3 regions of the Thomasclavelia ramosa DSM 1402 genome follow, and region 3 is predicted to be linked to each of the others. Evidence: a T-box and tRNA genes for the amino acid it is inferred to sense, from the RefSeq annotation. Region 3 holds a T-box; the other regions hold tRNA genes.
What was found. The T-box of region 3 lies ahead of lysS (lysine--tRNA ligase). A T-box ahead of a tRNA ligase gene usually reads a tRNA of that ligase, here a tRNA-Lys.
Positions count from the first base shown of each region.

Region 1 (6,514 bases), 490 kb from region 3:
ACTATTAAAAGTTGCCTGTTATGCATTTCCAGGATCAGGAGGTATGTTTGCAGTAGTTACTTTTGCGGGTCCAGGAAATAATTTGATATTCTTTTTAATTGCTGCATTGGTAGGAATGATTATTACATTTATATTAACTTATATTTTAGGAATAGATGAGAAAGAGGTGTAGGGAGTGGCTTTTCCAAAGAATTTTTTATGGGGTGGCGCAACGGCTGCTAATCAATTTGAAGGTGGTTGGAATGAAGATGGTAAATTAGATTCAACTGCTGATCACTTTACATTAGGCTCAAGAACAGAGCCAAGGTTATTCACTGAAAAAATAGATGAGGATAAATATTTTTATCCATCACATAAGGCGAGTGATTTCTACCATCGTTATCAAGAAGATATTGCTTTACTGGGTGAAATGGGATTTAAGGTTTATAGAATGTCAATTAATTGGAGCCGTATTTTCCCGCATGGTGATGATGAGGAACCAAATCAAAAGGGAATTGAATTTTATAGGAATGTATTTTTAGAATTGAAAAAGTATAATATTGAACCACTTGTGACAATTTCACATTATGAAATGCCTTATCATTTAGCAGAAAAATATGATGGCTGGTATGCACGTGAAACAATAGATTTTTATTTAAAATATTGTCAAACACTTTTCAATGAATACAAAGGACTTGTTAAATATTGGCTAACGTTTAATGAAATTAATAGTTTGATTCTTGGAGGTAATGGATATTTCTCTGGTGGAATTCTTTCGTCATCAAAAAAGGACATGGGAGCTGGCGTTATTGAAGATTTAGATACGTTATCAACAGTAGAACAACATAATGATATTGTGAAACAATATCAAGCATTACATCATCAACTTGTTGCTAGTGCATTGGCGACCAGAATGGCTCATGAAATTAGTGGTGAATACCAAATAGGATGCATGATTGCTGGAATTACACAATATCCATATTCTTGTCGACCTGAAGATATGTTATTAGTACAGAAAGAACGTAGAAATATTTTCTATTATTGTCCTGATATTCAAATAAATGGAGCATATCCTCGCTATGCACATCGTTATTTGAAGGAAAACGATATTCATATCAACTTTGGGGAGAATGACGAAGATATTTTAAAAAGCGGAACAGTTGATTTCTTTACCTTTTCATATTATTCAACTGGTTGTGTAACAACAGATAAAAATTTAGAAAAAACAAATGGTAATTTAATATTTGGAGTTGCTAATCCATATCTAGAAAAGAGTCAGTGGGGTTGGCAGATTGATCCTTTGGGGTTACGTTATTTTTTAAATGAAATATACGACCGTTATCATATTCCTATTATGGTTGTTGAAAATGGATTAGGACAAGATGATAAATTAGAAATAGATAAAACGGTTCATGATGATTATCGTATTGAATATATGAAACAACATATTCAGGCCATGTCTGAAGCTGTTGATGATGGTGTTGAACTTGTTGGTTATACACCATGGGGATGTATTGATTTAGTGGCTGCATCTACTGGCGAGATGATTAAAAGATATGGTTTTGTTTATGTTGATGTAGATAATTTGGGGAATGGAACATATAATAGATATAAAAAAGATTCATTTTACTGGTATAAAAAAGTAATTGCTTCAAACGGAAGAAAATTAGATTAAGTTAATATTCTGTTTATTCATTTATAAAGTTCATTGATTCTTTAAATTGGAATTAACCATAAAAAAAGATGAACAAAAGTTCATCTTAGTGTTTCAAATGGTGACCCGCAGGCGATTCGAACGCCTGACCCTCTGATTAAAAGTCAGATGCTCTACCGGCTGAGCTAGCGGGTCATAGACACTTAACAGTGCCATATAAAAATAACATAGTTTTGAAATAATGTAAAGCTATTTTGGGAAAAAATAAATTAATTTAGCAATGTTTTTCTTATAATGATGAAAATTGTTATAATTATTCAGCATAAAGAGAACATGAATTAGTAAAAGAACTAGCTGATATAATAAATAGTCCTAAAGATTTTGATCTTTAGGACTTCTTTTTGCTTGGGCGGGAAGGTCATATATTTTTCGTAGCTCTGAGATCGTTTGATAGATTTTAGGTTTATAAGTTTTTAAAGCATTTTTTTGATAATATAGAGAAGCAATTTTTTGATATAAATCATAATTATATTTTTTTATACAATTAAGGAAATAGGGTTTAGTTTGCCCTCGTAAATAGAGAGTACCGGGTAACACATAATCAGCGTTTACTTTTTTTGCCATTTTATATAATCCATTTAAGTTTCCGGGTTGATCAGTGAGATAAGGGATAATTGGCATAATGTGAATACCAGCATGAGCTTTAGTTTCCTTTTTGATTTGGTCAATTACTTTAAATCGTTCAATAATGGGTGAACTTCCTGGTTCGATGATTTTACGTAAGTCATCATCAACAGTAATAATAGTACAAGCAATATTAACATAGGTTATTTTTGATAATTCATTGATTAGTTCAATATCACGAAGGATTAATGATGATTTGGTAGAAATAATAATAGGTGTTTTATACTTAATCATTAATTTTAAAATTTCTGGCATTATTTGTAATTGTTCTTCTAAAGGCTGATAACTATCACAAACACCCCCAATATTAACTAATTCGTGTTTCCATTTAGGTGATGATAATTCTTTTTCTAAACAAGATAAAATATTCTCTTTATAATAGATCGTGCCAAAATAATCATTGTTGTCAAGGTATTTATGACTGTAAATGGCATAACAATAAATACAACCATGTTGACAGCCGCGATAGATATTTAAATCCCACTTAAAGGGAAATCGCCCACTAACTTTATTTAAGGCGCTTTTAGATTCTAATGGTTGATATTTCATTTTATCACCTTCTGATTTAATCATAACATATTGCTTGAAATATGTATGTAAAGAATCGTTGTTGGGAATATTAATTCTACATAATTCTAATAATTGTTATGATTAAATAAAAATAAAAAGGATGAATGGTGATGAAGACTAAATATGTGCTAGTATTGATGGCAATGATGTTTGTTATTAGTGGCTGTAGGGAAGAGGTAACAAAGGAAGTAGGAGATACAACGATTAATATTGCAGAACTAAATGGCAAAAGAGAAATTGATAAAAACGATAAAATATTTGCGAATAATGATCAGGGTAAGCATGATTTATTAATGTTGATGGCTAATAGTGTGGATCATTATAATTTAATTAGTGGAACAATGCTTTCAACGTTAAGCTATCAAGGACAAAAAAGTGAAAGCAAGTATATTTTTCAAGTTAATGTTCCAGAATATCAGTCATATATTTATTTAGTTCCTTCAAAAAATGAAGAAAGCCAAGTAACTTTTAGAGATAGTGAAAGAATGTATTTTTTTGTTGGAGATTTAGTGAGTTTAAATAATAACTTAGATGAATTAATCAATAAGCAAATGATGACAGTTGAGGATGTAAGTAAAGATGATAGCTTATTTAAATATAAAGATTTGACACTTGAGGAAAGGGTTGAAAATATGGATATTAGTCGAGTAGCTAATGATTTGTTTGGCGATGTAGCACCATATTTATTACCTGAAGATATTGCACTCAGACAAATAGGTACTGCTTATAATAATTATGAAATAAAGGGAGAAGAAAAATATCTTAATCGAGATACTTATAGAGTAGAGGGGAAAATAAATGATAGTCTCTATAATAGTGATAGCACTTTTTCTATGTTGGTCGATAAACAAACTGGAATTGTTCTTAAATATACTAGGACTACAAAAGATAGTCTGGTAGAGATGAAGATGGAAGGTATTTCGATTGATGAAATGAATGAAGAGAATATGTATGCTAAATATCTTAGTCAAAAGTAGAATTTTTACTACTTTTTTCTTTTTTGATAAAAAAATAAATTTTTTTCATAAAAAGGGTTGCATCATTCTAGGGATAATGATATTATATTAGGGCACTAAGTTGCTTGAATAGCTCAGTTGGTAGAGCAATCGGCTGTTAACCGATCGGTCGTAGGTTCGAGTCCTACTTCAAGCGCCATGGCCTGTTGGAGAAACGGTTAACTCACATGCCTTTCACGCATGCATTCACGGGTTCGAATCCCGTACAGGTCACCATTATGGAGGTTTAGCTCAGTTGGGAGAGCATCTGCCTTACAAGCAGAGGGTCAGCGGTTCGAGCCCGTTAACCTCCACCATTTTTGTTATAAGCCGGCTTAGCTCAATTGGTAGAGCAACTGACTTGTAATCAGTAGGTTGAGGGTTCAAGTCCTTTAGCCGGCACCATTAAATATGCGGGTGTGGCGGAACTGGCAGACGCACTAGACTTAGGATCTAGCGCCTTCGGCGTGCAGGTTCGATTCCTGTCACCCGCACCATATTGAATGTGTTGAAGCGATAAACATGTAAATTGTTTATCGCTTTTTTGTATTTCTAATAAAAGACGGAGTGGAATAGTTATTGTGCCTAAGAGACTGCTAAATAAGAACTATCGGATCAATGTTGATGGCATTGCAAATATTTTGTATAAAAATGTGTAAATCCCTATGTAGAAAAAATATAAATCGATTATCATTAATTACGATATGATATTTTATATACTATAAAGCATAGATAAAATAAATTTACATTAGCGCAAAAGACTGTAAAAAAAACAGTACATTTTCTGATCATAATCTTTATCTTTTATATGCAGAATTTAGTTATTAATTATCTATACCATGAAAATCAAATTGTTAAAAAAGCTGCTGATAGAATTGAAAGTAAATTGAATATAATTATAGATGATATATTTTAAAGAAGACCATTTACTATTATCATTTTATCAGGAAACTATAATGAAAAATAATTTTCTTTTAGAGATTACAGTTTTTCTATGGAAATTCAGAGTGATAAAAAATGAGGGTCATGTTTGGTTTAATTTGATAGAGACAAAGTATATGTTGTGATATAATAATGCTACTATGAATAAGCGAAACTACCAAATATTAAAATATTTAAAAGAAACAGAGGAATATGTAACTTCTGAAACATTAAGTGCTATGAATAATGTTAGTACAAAAACCATACTTAAAGATATAAAATCTTTGAATTGTGATATGAAAGCAACAGATAATTATATAGAAGTCACTCCATCTCGTGGTATTAAGCTGGTAATTAACGATATTGAAGAATTTATAAATTTATGTAATTCTTTTAATGATACTAACGATTTTTCAATTTATAGTGTGACAGAAAGAGAGGAATGGATTCAAAAATATCTGATTGAGAATAATGGTTGGGTCAAGGCAGAAGCTCTATGTGAAAAGCTTTTTATCTCTCAGTCGGTATTATCACAAAATATTAAATCCGTACGAAAGGCTTTTCAAAAATATGATTTAATATTATTACAAAAACCTCATTATGGAATGAGGGTAGAAGGCAGGGAGTTTAATAAAAGACTCTGCCTCGCACAGATTTATATTACACATATTGATCAAAGAGAAGGGTTTCCTGGAACACAATTTAACAATGATGAGCTCCAGCTGATTTTGAAGATTGAAGATATTGTAGATAGAATATTAACTAGATATCAAATATCAATGTCTGAAGTTTCAGTTCAAAATTTTATAATTGATATTTATATCTCTTTAAAAAGAATTAAAAAAGGAATATTTTTAAAATCAACTGATAAGATGGTTATCGATATAGCTCGCTGGACTGATAGTATAGTGGCTGTTGAATTGGCAAAATTAATTAATGATGAATTGACAATAGAAATGAAAGATCAAGAAATAGTATCACTTTCTATACATTTAGCAGCAAAAAGAATTATTCGTCATTTTGATGAAAGTATCCATCGCATTATCGAAGATTTTGATGTTAATAAGTTAGTCAATAATATGATTAATAATATTAACTGTAAATGGGGAATCGATTTAACTCAAGATGAAGAATTAAAATCACAATTAGTGTTACATTTAATCCCCTTGGAGGTTCGTTCGCGGTATAATGTAGTGCTTCATAATCCGCTAATTGATAAAATTAAACAGCAAAATATCTTTGCCTATCAAATGGCAGTAACAGCTTGTGATCAATTCAGTGATTATCATGGCAACCGCCTTAGTGAAGATGAGATGGGTTATATTGCATTACATATGAATCTAGCTTTATTGCGTACGCAAATAAAAAACAAGAAAAATATTTTAGTTGTAAGTGGTCTAGGAAGAGGGACAGCTCATACATTGGCTTATCAAATTAAAGAGATGTATGGAAAATATATTAATGAGGTTAAGACAGCTGATTATATTGAGTTAAATAATTATGATTTTACAAATATTAATTTATTAATATCCAGTATTCCACTAAGACGTGATTTTTCTGTACCAAGTATTGAAGTCAATTATTTTTTTAGTGATAATGATAAAAAGAGAATTGAAACAATACTGTGTGATCAAGAAGTATTTAAGATAAGAGATTATATAGATAAGCGAATGGTATTAACATCAATCAATGCGGATACTAAGGAAGAAGC
Region 1 covers NZ_CP036346.1:2,630,201-2,636,714, reverse strand. The annotation lists gene EYR00_RS12680 (PTS transporter subunit EIIC) at 1-172, shown strand, start outside; gene EYR00_RS12675 (family 1 glycosylhydrolase) at 176-1,654, shown strand; tRNA gene EYR00_RS12670 (tRNA-Lys) at 1,753-1,828, opposite strand; gene EYR00_RS12665 (SPL family radical SAM protein) at 2,006-2,866, opposite strand; gene EYR00_RS12660 (hypothetical protein) at 2,998-3,864, shown strand; tRNA gene EYR00_RS12655 (tRNA-Asn) at 3,967-4,042, shown strand; tRNA gene EYR00_RS12650 (tRNA-Glu) at 4,044-4,119, shown strand; tRNA gene EYR00_RS12645 (tRNA-Val) at 4,124-4,199, shown strand; tRNA gene EYR00_RS12640 (tRNA-Thr) at 4,212-4,287, shown strand; tRNA gene EYR00_RS12635 (tRNA-Leu) at 4,296-4,379, shown strand; gene EYR00_RS12630 (BglG family transcription antiterminator) at 4,965-6,514, shown strand, end outside.
Region 1: it has a tRNA-Lys gene. The T-box ahead of lysS (lysine--tRNA ligase) is inferred to sense a tRNA for this amino acid. The anticodon was not compared.

Region 2 (6,514 bases), 1.5 Mb from region 3:
CTTTGACTACTTATTTGTTTGGTGCTGAACTAAATACTAGTTTAGCAGTATTTTTTGAAGAAATTGATTTAGAAGATAAAAATAATATTTAACGAGGTGTTAATTTGAATTTGATAAAAAAAATTAAATTAAATAGTAGGCAAAAGGCGATAGGGGTCATATTGATTTTTCCCTGGTATCTTTATTTTGCACCAATTGTAATTAATTATTTTTTGAAGCTATATACAGTATATATAGCTAATGATTTTTCAACTAATAGTTTAAATGCATTTTTTAATTTATTCATCGGAATTGCAACTGCTATTCCTTTGATTATTGTGTTTAAGGGTTTTATTAAAGAAAACTGGCTTGTTTTTAAAAAAGACTTTTTGGAAAATATAATATGGGTGCTTACGATCGGGATTGGTTTAGCATATTTATTTTCAATTGCAGGGGAACTGATTGTCAATCTTGTAGCCCCTCAATCAGGCGAAGCAGCTAACCAGACATTAGTGGAAACTCTTGTGCAATCTAATTTTCTATTAATGTTTTTTCAATCAGTAATTATTGCACCATTTATTGAAGAGTTGTTATTTAGAGGTCTGATTTTCAACAGTTTACGGCAAAAAAATATGGTTTGGGCTCATTTGATTTCAGCATTCCTATTTGGCTTGTTACATGTTTACAGCTATATTTTAGCTGGTGATATGAGTGAATGGATTAAATTGATTCCATATATGATGGCAGGTTTATCTTTTTCAATCGTATATGAAAAACGTCAAACAATTATAGCTCCGATCATTTTACATGCTGCAAAAAATCTAATCGCAGTATTGTTAATGGCGACGATGTTTTAAACACTATGCATGACATAGTGTTTTTTATTGTGAAACAAAAACCACGTGCTATGCGCGTGGTAACAATAAAGCTTTAGCGTCTGGGTAAAAAACCTCCTCGTGATATAATAATTGTAGCCTGGCAGCTGCAAATAAAATAACGAGGAGGTTAGTCTATGAAAGACACAAAAAGTTTATCACATACATCATATAGATGTAAATCTCATATTGTAATAGTACCAAAATTTAGAAGGATGGTAATATACAATAAATTAAGACATGATATAAGATTAATTATAAAGACCTTAATTGAAAGAAAACCGGGAATAGAGCTGATAGAAGGAGAGTTATGTCCTGATCATATTCACCTTCTATTAGAAATACCACCAAAGTATTCTGTGGCGGAGTTCATGGGATACCTGAAAAGCAAGTCAACGCTTATGATATTTGATCGTCATGCAAGTATGGAATATAAATATGGAAATCGAAAATTTTGGGCAAGAGGCTATTTTGTAGATACAGTAGGAAAGAACGAGAAGACAGTGAGAGAATATATTCAAAATCAGTTGGCGGAAGATAAGTTGAGTAATCAAATGAGTATGGAAGAATTTATTGACCCGTTCACAGGAGAACCAGTGGAAGGGTACAAGAAAAAGAAAAAAAAGTAAAAGACCCTTTGAGGGTCAGTGAGCAAATGACGTTGCGGTTGTCAAGGCGTTCAGTGGTCGAATGACTAGCGCAACAGCATGCCCTTACAGGGCGAGTACGTCTTTTAGGCGTGGTTATGATTTTATAATAAAAAAACCGTAAAACTTATATAAATAAGAATTACGGAAATTTATTAATGGTCTCCCCTCACGGTCTCGAACCGTGGACCCACAGATTAAGAGTCTGTTGCTCTACCAACTGAGCTAAGGAGAGAGGACAGATATTATAATACACCTATTTAAACATAAAAGCAAGTTAAATTTAATGAAAAATGACATTAGCTATGCTATAATTACTAGGTGAATGGAGTGATCTGGCAATGTTCTACAAACAAACTATTAACAATATAAAAGTAGTTATTTTATCATTGGATGGAGGATTATTAGATCTAAATCGGCTTAGATTTAATTATTTTAAAAGGATTTGTAAAACTCACAATTTTGAATTAACTAAAGATATTTTCGAGGAAGCCCTTGGAAATATGAAAACAATGTATAATGATTTTCCAATTTCTAAAGATATTAATCCCGATGATATTAATAAGTTGATTGAACGTGATTTATACGAGTATGCAAAGTTAAAGCCTGAGACAATAAAAAAAGAGGGAACGGATGAACTGTTACAATTTTTTAAACAAAAAGAGATTAAAATTGCTGTGGTTTCAACTCATAAAACAAAACGTGCAATTCAATATTTACAATTAACAAGATTGTATGACAAAGTTGATTTTGTTATTGGCGGCGATAGCGATAATCTACCATTACCAGATACTGCTGTTTTAAAAACAACTCTTGAACAAATGAACTGCAAACCAAGTGAGGCAATTGTAATTGCAAACTATCCAAATCTTCTTTATGCAGCTAATCAATGTTTAATCAATGTAATTTATCTAAGTGATTTATGCTTGGTACAAGAATCGATTGGTCCAAGGGTATTTAAAATTGCAAGAAATAATTTAGAAATTATTAATATTTTTCTTTTTGCACGTTACGATACAATGGAAATATTTTCGCCGTTATTAGGGATGTCTAGTGATATGGATATTGAAACACTAGATAAAACATACGCTAAGCTGCTTGAAGAGTATCAAAATGATCAGCAGTTGATTGAACTAGTTCGCAATACATATCATTATTTTTTGGGAGAAATTGCAAATCGTGAAGCTGATACCGTCAATACATCGTTATTTGAAGATGAAGATGTTATTGTAGCGCCAGTGGATGATGAACATTTTTCTAATCCCCAAAGTATTGCAACTTTGGAAAAGTCAATTGAAGAGGTTTTAGAGTCAGAAGAAGTTTCAGAAACTGACAACGAAATTGCCGATACTGTTTTTAAAAGAGAGAATTTATATCAGGATGATGAATTTTCAAAAACAAGAACAGCGATAGGATGTGATCCTGAACGCGTTAATGAATTGATGGATATTATTAATGGTAATTCTGGAACTAAGTTGGAAGAGGGAGAATTATTTGAAAAGTCAAATGATGAAATATTATTAGAAAAACGGGGACTATTGTCTTATTTTATTAATTTTGTCTATACTGTTATCGTGGTGGGACTGATATCATTTTTAGGATTAATAATTTTTATCGGTTTTGAAGATTTTATTCAGAGACCAGGTATTGTTGCTGGAATAATTAAAAGCATTATTGATTTTTATGTTAATCTAGTTTTATCCATATATGCGGTTATTTTTAACAGCTTAAATGCTCTACTAAGTTTTATTCCTGATTATTCTAGTTTAATTGCGGGTAATGGTTTATTATCGACAATGGCAGTAAAATTAGTATTGTTCATTATTTTTAATGTAATAATAGTCTATATAGTTAAAATGATTTATTTATTAATTACAGAAGCGGAGGAAGATGATGCGAATTTTGCAGAAGATTAAAGAAATAGATGTTAAAACATCGCACTTTTTTCCGCAGTTTTATCATCATCGTTTTTTTAGTGGTGCGATGAAGTTTATTGCTGGAATTGGTGATTTTGGAATGATTTGGCTTGTTTTAATTTTACTTTTAAGTCTTAATGATAAAACACAGCTGCTTTCTCAAAAAATGCTGGCAGCGCTAATATTAGCAACAGTCATCGGTCAAGTGACAATTAAGTCGATTGTAAGGCGTAAGCGACCATGTCATACATATCATGATGTTGAAATGTTGATTCCAGTTCCGAGTGATTATTCATTTCCTTCAGGACATACTACTTCAAGCTTTGCATGCGCAACGACTGTATGTTTCTTTTTTCCTAGAGTCGGCTTTATTTGCATGATTTTTGCTGCATTAATGGCTTTTTCAAGATTGTATTTGTTTGTCCATTATTTGAGCGATGTTACTTTTGCAATTGTTTTGGGAATTAGTGTTGGAATAATTGTTATGTTATTTTAGTGTGATAAAAGGAGCAAGGGTCTGCTCCTTTAAAAAAATAAAAAAATTATTTTTTAAATAAGACTGATTTAAACGAAATAATTTGCTTTTTTATCAGGTAGAGTAAGTTTTTATAGAAAAAAGTTGGCTAAAATTATTGCAAAAACTTTTTACATATGATATTATGTTTAAGCAACAGACGGAGACATACTCAAGAGGCTGAAGAGGCGCCCCTGCTAAGGGTGTAGGTCGGGAAACTGGCGCGAGGGTTCAAATCCCTCTGTCTCCGCCATTATATTGGTCTGGTAGTTCAGTTGGTTAGAATGCCGCCCTGTCACGGCGGAGGTCGCGGGTTCGAGTCCCGTCCAGACCGCCAATTAGATTGTTTAGTTTCACTTTGGTGAAACTTTTTTTATAAAAACAAATCATTATGATTTGTTTTTATTAATATAAGCATGCAAAATTGCAATCATTGTTTTAGAATCAAAGATTTCGCCATTAACTACTTTGTGATAAGCGGTATCAATATCCATTTTAATTAATTCAATTACTTCATCTTCATCACACTCTAAAGGATTTTCGACTTTGTAAACATCATGAGCTTCGTATACATAAAGCCATTCATCACTATAACCAGGAGTTGGTAAAAACTTAGAAATTAAACTTATCTTTTTAGCACTATAGCCAGTTTCTTCTTCTAATTCTCGTAAAGCGCATATAGCAGTATCTTCATTTAATTCTAATTTACCCGCAGGAATTTCTAAAGTATCTACAGCATTAGGATACCGATATTGCTTTACTAATAAAATTTTGTCATCAACAATAGCAAGAACGCCAACTCCGCCGTGGTGTCGAACTACTTCTCGAGTTGCGAGATTCCCATTTTCACATTCTACTTTGTCTTTATAAACAGTGATAATTTTTCCATCATAGATTATTTCTGATGATATTTTCTTTTCCATTAGTTTCACCTCATTAAAAGTATAACAAAAAAAGTATGCGGGGGTGCATACTTTTTTCTATTATTTCACGTAAGGGTGATAATAGGGGGTATGTAAAGCGAAATACTTCACTTAACAAAGTCAATTATAGCATCAGTTTCATAAAATGTAAAGGGTTACAATAAAAGTATTAGGCGTTTTTAGCAAATTTTGTTATAATGTTTCAAGGTGATATAATGAAAAAATTAAAAATAACAGAAAATGATGCTAATCAAAGAATTGATAAATATTTAAAAAAGTTACTAGTTAATGCTCCAAATAATTTTATATATAAAATGTTTCGAAAAAAAGATATCAAAGTAAATGGGAAAAAAGTGGATGAAAAATATATTTTATCATTAGATGATGAGGTCGAAATGTTTTTATATGATGATAAATTCAAAGAATTTACAGAAACCAAAAGTATCTATGAGGTTAATAAAACGTTTAGTGTTCTTTATGAAGATAAACATGTATTGATTGTTTTTAAACCAGCAGGGCTTTTAGTTCATGAGGATGCAAATGAAAGCATTAATACTTTAACAAATCAGGTTTTAAGTTATCTTGCTTCAAAAAATGAACTAGATCTAAGTCGAGAAAATACTTTTATGCCAGGACCAGTTCATCGTTTAGACAGGAATACTAGTGGAATTGTAATTTTTGGTAAAACTTTGGCAGCTTTGCAAAATCTCAATGAAATGATAAAGCAACGTCATTGCATTGAAAAAAAATATTTAACGATCTGTCGCGGACAATTGAATCATCAGCGAAATTTACACGGATATATGATCAAGTTAGAGAATCAGGCTCAAGTTAAATTAGTAAAGAAAGACTATCCTGGGGCTTTAACGATGGAAACGATTGTTAGGCCGTTAAAATATAATTGTGATTATAGTCTTGTTGAGGTTACATTAATAACTGGACGGATGCACCAGATCAGAGTACATTTATCAAGTATTGAACACCCAATTATTGGTGATCGTAAATATGGAGATTTTGAACTGAATAAATATATTAAGAAGACTTTTGGTTTAAATAATCAATTGCTGCATGCTTATAAAATAAAATTTGTAAAAACCTTTGGTGTACTAAATTATCTTCAAGATAAAGAGATAATTTGCCCTGTGCCGGCTTTGTTTGAAAAAATAGAGAAAAGTTTGTTATAGACACCTTTAAATAAAGAGTTGTTTATTGTATAATTATTTACATAGATTATAGGAGGAAAGATATGAAATACTATATTGGAATTGATTTAGGTGGGACTAATGTTCGTACTTTGCTGGTGGATGAAAATGGTAAAACTTATAGTGAAGTAAAAGATAATACTGAAAGAGAAAATGGTCCTGACTATGTATGTGCTAAAATCATTCGTCAAATTGAAAGTTTAGATACATCAATTTGTGGTGGTTTACAAGGTGTAAGTGGAATTGGTATTGGGGTACCTGGACCTGTTGACACAGTAAAAGGTACAATGATCATGGCAACAAATTTACCTGGATTCGAAAATTATCCAATTTGTGATAAATTAGCAGATCGTTTTAATTTACCAACTTTTATTGATAACGATGCAAATGTTGCTGGATTAGCAGAAGCTTTATTAGGTGCTGGAAAAGATTATCCGACATGTTATTATGTGACTATT
Region 2 covers NZ_CP036346.1:1,418,340-1,424,853, forward strand. The annotation lists gene EYR00_RS06720 (DUF975 family protein) at 1-92, shown strand, start outside; gene EYR00_RS06725 (CPBP family intramembrane glutamic endopeptidase) at 105-836, shown strand; gene tnpA (IS200/IS605 family transposase) at 992-1,483, shown strand; tRNA gene EYR00_RS06735 (tRNA-Lys) at 1,661-1,736, opposite strand; gene EYR00_RS06740 (HAD hydrolase-like protein) at 1,843-3,417, shown strand; gene EYR00_RS06745 (phosphatase PAP2 family protein) at 3,395-3,913, shown strand; tRNA gene EYR00_RS06750 (tRNA-Ser) at 4,094-4,184, shown strand; tRNA gene EYR00_RS06755 (tRNA-Asp) at 4,192-4,268, shown strand; gene EYR00_RS06760 (NUDIX hydrolase) at 4,321-4,854, opposite strand; gene EYR00_RS06765 (RluA family pseudouridine synthase) at 5,070-6,038, shown strand; gene EYR00_RS06770 (ROK family protein) at 6,101-6,514, shown strand, end outside.
Region 2: it has a tRNA-Lys gene. The T-box ahead of lysS (lysine--tRNA ligase) is inferred to sense a tRNA for this amino acid. The anticodon was not compared.

Region 3 (6,514 bases):
CTCACAAGAAAATACATGACTTTACTTATTCTTCATATGAGGGAATAAAATTACCTCACGGATTGATTCTTGTCCAGTTAATAACATAACAAGTCTATCAATTCCCATACCCATTCCACCTGTTGGTGGTAATCCATATTCCAATGCTTCTACATAATCTAAATCCATTTCATTAGCTTCATCATTACCTAATTCTTTTTCTTTTAACTGATTAGCAAATCTTTCATACTGATCAATTGGATCATTTAATTCAGTAAATGCATTAGCATATTCATTACCACAGATAAATAATTCAAAACGTTGTGTAAAACGTGGATCATCTAAATTCTTCTTTGCAAGTGGTGAAATCTCAATTGGATGACCATAGACAAATGTCGGTTCAATAATTGTTTCTTCAACATATTTTTCAAAGAATTCATTGATAATATGACCATAGCCAAAATGAGGTTCTACCTCAATATGATGCTCTTCTGCTAATTTCTTAGCATCATCAAAGCTTAATTGATCAGCAAAATCAATTCCTGTTTTTTCTTTAATTGCATCTGTCATTGAAATACGTTTAAATCCTGGTGCTAAAGAAATCTTATTTCCCTTATATTCTAACTCATATGTACCACAAACTTCATTAGCTGCATTTGAAATAATTCCTTCAGTTAAATCCATCATCCCTTCAAGGTCACTAAAGGCTTTATAAACTTCAATTGTTGTAAATTCAGGATTATGTGTTCTATCCATTCCTTCATTTCTGAATAAACGTCCAATTTCATAAACCGCATCCATACCACCAACAATTAATCTCTTTAATCCTAATTCAGTTGCAATACGTAAATAAAAATTCATATCCAAAGCATTATGATGAGTAACAAAAGGTCTCGCACTGGCACCACCTAAAATTGGATTTAATACAGGTGTTTCTACCTCAACATAGCCTTGATTATCTAGATAATGTTGAATAGAACGGATTATTTTTGGTCTTGCAAAAGCAATTTTACGAGCTTCTTCATTCATGATTAAATCAACATATCTTCTTCTATAACGTTCTTCAACATCACTTAATCCATGATATTTTTCTGGTAAAGGACGTAAAGCCTTAGTTAAATGAGTATACTCTTCAACCTTAATAGAACATTCCCCTGTATTTGTCATAAATACGGTTCCTTTTACACCAACGATATCTCCAATATCACCTTTTTTGATAATTTCATAAACATCTTCACCGACTGCATCCTTACGTACATATAACTGGATTTGACCATCTCGATCTTGAATATGCATGAAGCACACTTTCCCTTTGCGACGCTTTGTCATAATTCTTCCAGCGACTTTAACCTCAACAGCCATTTCTTCTAATTCTTCATGCGTCTTATCACCGTAAGTTTCCTTAATTTCTTTTGAATATGCAGTAACATCAAACCGTTGTCCAAAAGGATCAATTCCCTTATCTACTAGCTCTTGTAATTTTTCACGGCGAACTAACTCTTGTTCGCTAAACTTTCTTTCTTCCATTTTTTCCTCCTAAAATATAAAAAACTCTCATCCGCTAAAGGGACGAGAGTATCGTGGTACCACCCTAATTCGTTAATAAGTCACCTTATTAACCTCAACAACTATCAAATAATAGTTTTGCCTGTAACGTGGCTCACGTTATCTAATCAACCTTAATATCCTAGATACAGCTCCTAGTCTTTTTTCATTATATCCTGTGTTATCCCATTCCACCAGCCGAGACTCTCTTAAACACATAAAATACAATTACTCCTCTATTCATCGCCTTTATTCATCTTTGTAATCTTAACTTATCTTCCAATTATTGTCAATATCAATCTTTCCAAATCCACCATTTTAACTTTTTGGGATCTGGATTTTTACTACTTGCATAATATACTACCATACGGTACATATAAAGTTGGCAGCGATCTACCATTTGTCCTCTAACATCACATTCTTTTTGATACATTTCTTCTGGGTCAGCGCCTTTTAAAGAAGCTATCGTTTCATAACCAATTAAATTCAATGATGCAGCAGTTGCTTTACCAACATAAGGTATTTTAGTTAACTCACTCATAATGATCACCTCAATTACATTATAAGCCACTAATAACTTAAAAGCTATCCTCTGGGATAGCTTTTGGTCAATAGAAATTTTAAGCAACAACAATTTCTAGTTATATTATTGACGTATTTTTATTTTTTATACATGGTCAAATGCATTTTCGATATCTTCTAACAAATCATCTATATGCTCTAAACCAATTGACAATCTAATAGTGTTAGCTTTAATTCCAGATGCTGCTAATTCAGCTTCATTCATTTGTGAATGCGTTGTTGAAGCAGGATGAATTACTAATGATTTCGCATCAGCTACATTTGCTAATAAAGAAAAAATTTCTAAATTATCTATAAATTTCTTAGCATCATTTTCGTCACCAGCAATTTCAAAAGTAAAAATTGATCCAGCTCCATGTGAGAAATATCGTTGATATAATTCATGATAAGGACTATTATTTAGTGATGGATGATTAACTTTTGCAACTTTAGGATGTTTACTTAAATAATCAACCACTTTTAAAGCATTTTCTACATGACGCTCTACTCGTAGTGATAATGTCTCCAATCCTTGTAATAAAAGAAAAGCATTGAACGGAGAAATAGTCGCTCCCTTATCACGTAATACTACTGCTCTAATTCTAGTTACAAAGGCGGCAGCTCCAGCAGCTTCAGTAAAAATAACACCGTGATAACTTGGATCAGGTTTACTTAATTGTGGGAACTTCCCTGAAGCCTGCCAATCAAACTTTCCAGAATCGACAATTACACCACCTAAAGTAGTTCCATGCCCGCCAATAAACTTAGTTGCTGAATGCACAACAATATCTGCTCCATGTTCAATTGGCCTAAATAAATATGGTGTTCCAAATGTATTATCAATAATTAATGGAATACCATGCTCATGAGCAATTTTACTAACTGCCTCAACATCAACTAAACTTGAATTAGGATTTCCTAATGACTCTATAAAAATCGCTTTGGTATTTTCTTGTAACGCTAATTTAAAATTCTCGGGATCATCACTATCAACAAATGTTGTATTAACACCATAATTTGTCAATGTGTGAGCTAATAAATTATATGTCCCCCCATAAATTTGTTTAGCTGCCACAATATGATCACCACTTCGTGTAATACTTTCAATCGCATAAGTCACTGCAGCCGCTCCTGAAGCTACTGCTAATGCTGCTACCCCACCTTCTAAAGCTGCCATTCTTTGTTCAAAAACATCTTCAGTTGGATTAGTTAAGCGTCCATAAATATTACCAGCATCACTTAATCCAAAACGTGCTGCCGCATGATCACAATTATCAAATACATAAGCTGCTGTCTGGTAAATAGGCACTGCTCTTGCTCCGGTAGGATCAGTTATTTCTTGTCCTACATGTAACTGTTTAGTTTCAAATCTTAAATTATCTTTACTCATTTTATTTTCCTCTTTTCTTAATGTTTGTTATCTATGATTTATAAAAAACAATACATTCGTCCATTCCGAAAATTATTTCTGAGCTGTTGTAGTAGTTCAAAATTCATTTTTCTTCCCCTTATCCTACTGTTATAGTATGAATAGAGTATACTAAACTATTTCCTACCTGTCAATAGGGAAATAAAAAGTCATGTTATAAATTTATATGTATCTATTGTCAAATGGTCAAAAATAATTAACTTACTAGATATAAACTAGCATTTTATGGGGTAGCAATAGTCTTATATTATTAATGATTCCCTTTCTTTAATTTTTGTTCTTTCTAAAACTTAAAAAATATATTGCTATACCTTTCAATTTTTTCCATAATAAAAATCTCACTTCTATAGTCTTGGTAAGATTATATTATCACATCTATCTACTTTGGCGAGATTATATCTAATTATTTAAAAGTTTTTATTAATGTGTTTTACGATGTCTATAATAGTATTGTATTGAAATTCCTAATAATGATAAACCGCTTATGATCAACAATCCTGTCATATCGACACTATCGCCAGTTTTTACAGCAGCTGTTGAATTTGATTGGGGAGCAACATCGGCATCAGGATTAGATGGAGTTGAAACTACTGTTTCACGATCCCACAAATAATCTTTTACAAATTCACTGAACTGACTACGCCATACACCCCAGTCATGAGCTCCATTTTTCCATTCAAAAACTACATTAGCTCCGGCTTTTATCAATTCTTCATTAATTTGAACATTGACATTCCGCCTAACAAAAGTATCAAAAATTCCTACACTCACATAGTATTGTGATACTTTGAGAAACGCTGCAACCATTTCCAGTGTTAATGTTTCTTCAACAAAATCTAATGTACGACTCGGTGAAAATACACCATAATAGCCAAATGTTTCATTACTATAGAACATTGCTTGAACTGTAACTGTAGCTCCACTAGACAGACCAGCTAGTACTTTATCTTGGGAATTTGCTGAAACACTATAATTCTTTTCAATGTAAAGCATAATGCATTCTGTAAGATTTTTTAGGCTATCACCCTTTTCAAAGTTAAAATATGTATTATCCTTAGTAACCACAATTGCGTCAGCCACTTCACCATCAGCAATTAGATTATCCATAATATTATTTGCTGAAGCGATATTCATCCACTCAACATCATTTCCCCCACCACCATGTGCAAGATAAATTGTCTTATAAGTTTTATTTGTATCATAGTCATGCGGTAAATATATACCTAACGGCTGGCTACTGCCATCAATGTTGTTATATTAGCCTCTATAAATGATAAACATAATAAGCTGATTATTCCTAATTTTAATCTTCTCATAAATCTAGCCTCCTTTTCTCTTTTCTATTAATATTTTATCACAGCCTCATTTTGAAATTGCTTTTATTTGGCGTGGTTTCTATAATAAAGAAAATCATTGATAAATAATAAAAAGGGGCATATTTTGAACCTTACAAAGCATAAAAATTATAAATTTTCTCAAACAAACTACAAAGCTGATAAATTGCTTCACTAAAATTAATGTTATCATCAATTCTATAGCACTCATCAAGATTACGATTCCCCGTCGCAATCTTTCCTACATATAAATGATCAATCTTTTGTTCTTTAATAAAATGTTTCAATTCAAGATAGCCACTAAAAAATTCTGCCATTAAATCCAAATCACTTTTATATAGAGATACGACTATTATTAAGTCACTCCCAGTAAACTTTTTTTCAACTACCATCTGTCCATATGACTTTAATGATAATTGGATATCTAAATCTATCCCAATTTCATAAAACTTTTGTTTATATACAATTAGTGAGCTAACTGAGTAACTATCACCAATTACTATAAGTCTTTGTTTTTTTGCTAACTTATCTCTTAAATTTTTCTCAATAATTCTCTCTTTAAATATTTCTTGATGTTTTTTCTCTTTAGTAATCAAGTATTGAACGTCAGTGTAGTTTTTATAGCCTAATTTTTTTAAAAAACGTAATAAAGTTGATTTTGATACTTTTGTATCTTTTAAAATATCAACCATCTTGATTGATTCAATCTGATTACTTTTTTTGATCAGATACGCTGCTAAAAGATAATCATTACTATTATATGAAGAAGTACACAAAATTAAGTTTAGTTTACCTATTATCATAATAACCACCATAATAACAATAAGCTATATTTTGAAAATAGTTATCTAAAATCATATTTTCTAGCGTCTCATCTAGGTAACTAGGAATTTTTAAAAATAGGGCTTTTTCACAAAGAAAATTTTTATAGCCAACACAAATAAGATTGTTTTTCCCCACTAATAAATGTTCAATCAAAGTTGGTTTTAACTCCGCAATTCTTCCTGTCATTGAAAGCAAAATAATTAAATCATCCGCTTGAGGTTCGATATAATTATTATTATAAATAGTATTTTGAATCACAAGTTTTTGCATCATCACCATATCACCTTGAAAACGCAATAATGAATCCATCATCTCATTCGAACCGATTAAAATAACACGGCTACATTTTTTAATCATCTCACAGCACTGATTTATTAATCCTTGATCTGATACTGTCCAATAATCATCGTTATCTAATAGCGGTTTTAAAAGCTGATTAACTTGTTGATTATTTTTGCGAATCGAACGTTCCTCCAACTGACTTATTCGTGCCGCCGCATGGACTTGCATTAAATCTTTAATAATTGAAAATTTTTTAAATCCAAATATTCTAAAAAAGCGATTGAGAGTAGAAACAGAAACATAACATGCATCTGCAATTTCCTGAAGTGTCATTTCAAAAACATCATAATAGTGCAGTAATAAATAATAAGCAATATTATAATTAGTATCTTGAATATCCGGATTATTAATTATTTTTAATAATGAAGTAACAAAAACATTCATTTAAGTTTCTCCTTCCCTATGGTCTTATTATTAAGTTTACCACCATGATACTACACCTGTCAAAATAGAAAAATCCTGTCTAAAACAGGATTTTTACCTTACTATTTAAGATGTT
Region 3 covers NZ_CP036346.1:3,116,562-3,123,075, forward strand. The annotation lists gene lysS (lysine--tRNA ligase) at 22-1,506, opposite strand; T-box leader at 1,542-1,777, opposite strand; gene EYR00_RS14890 (helix-hairpin-helix domain-containing protein) at 1,820-2,065, opposite strand; gene EYR00_RS14895 (O-acetylhomoserine aminocarboxypropyltransferase/cysteine synthase family protein) at 2,192-3,475, opposite strand; gene EYR00_RS14900 (alpha/beta hydrolase) at 3,935-4,762, opposite strand; gene EYR00_RS14905 (MurR/RpiR family transcriptional regulator) at 4,962-5,651, opposite strand; gene EYR00_RS14910 (MurR/RpiR family transcriptional regulator) at 5,638-6,399, opposite strand; gene EYR00_RS14915 (NAD(P)/FAD-dependent oxidoreductase) at 6,501-6,514, opposite strand, start outside.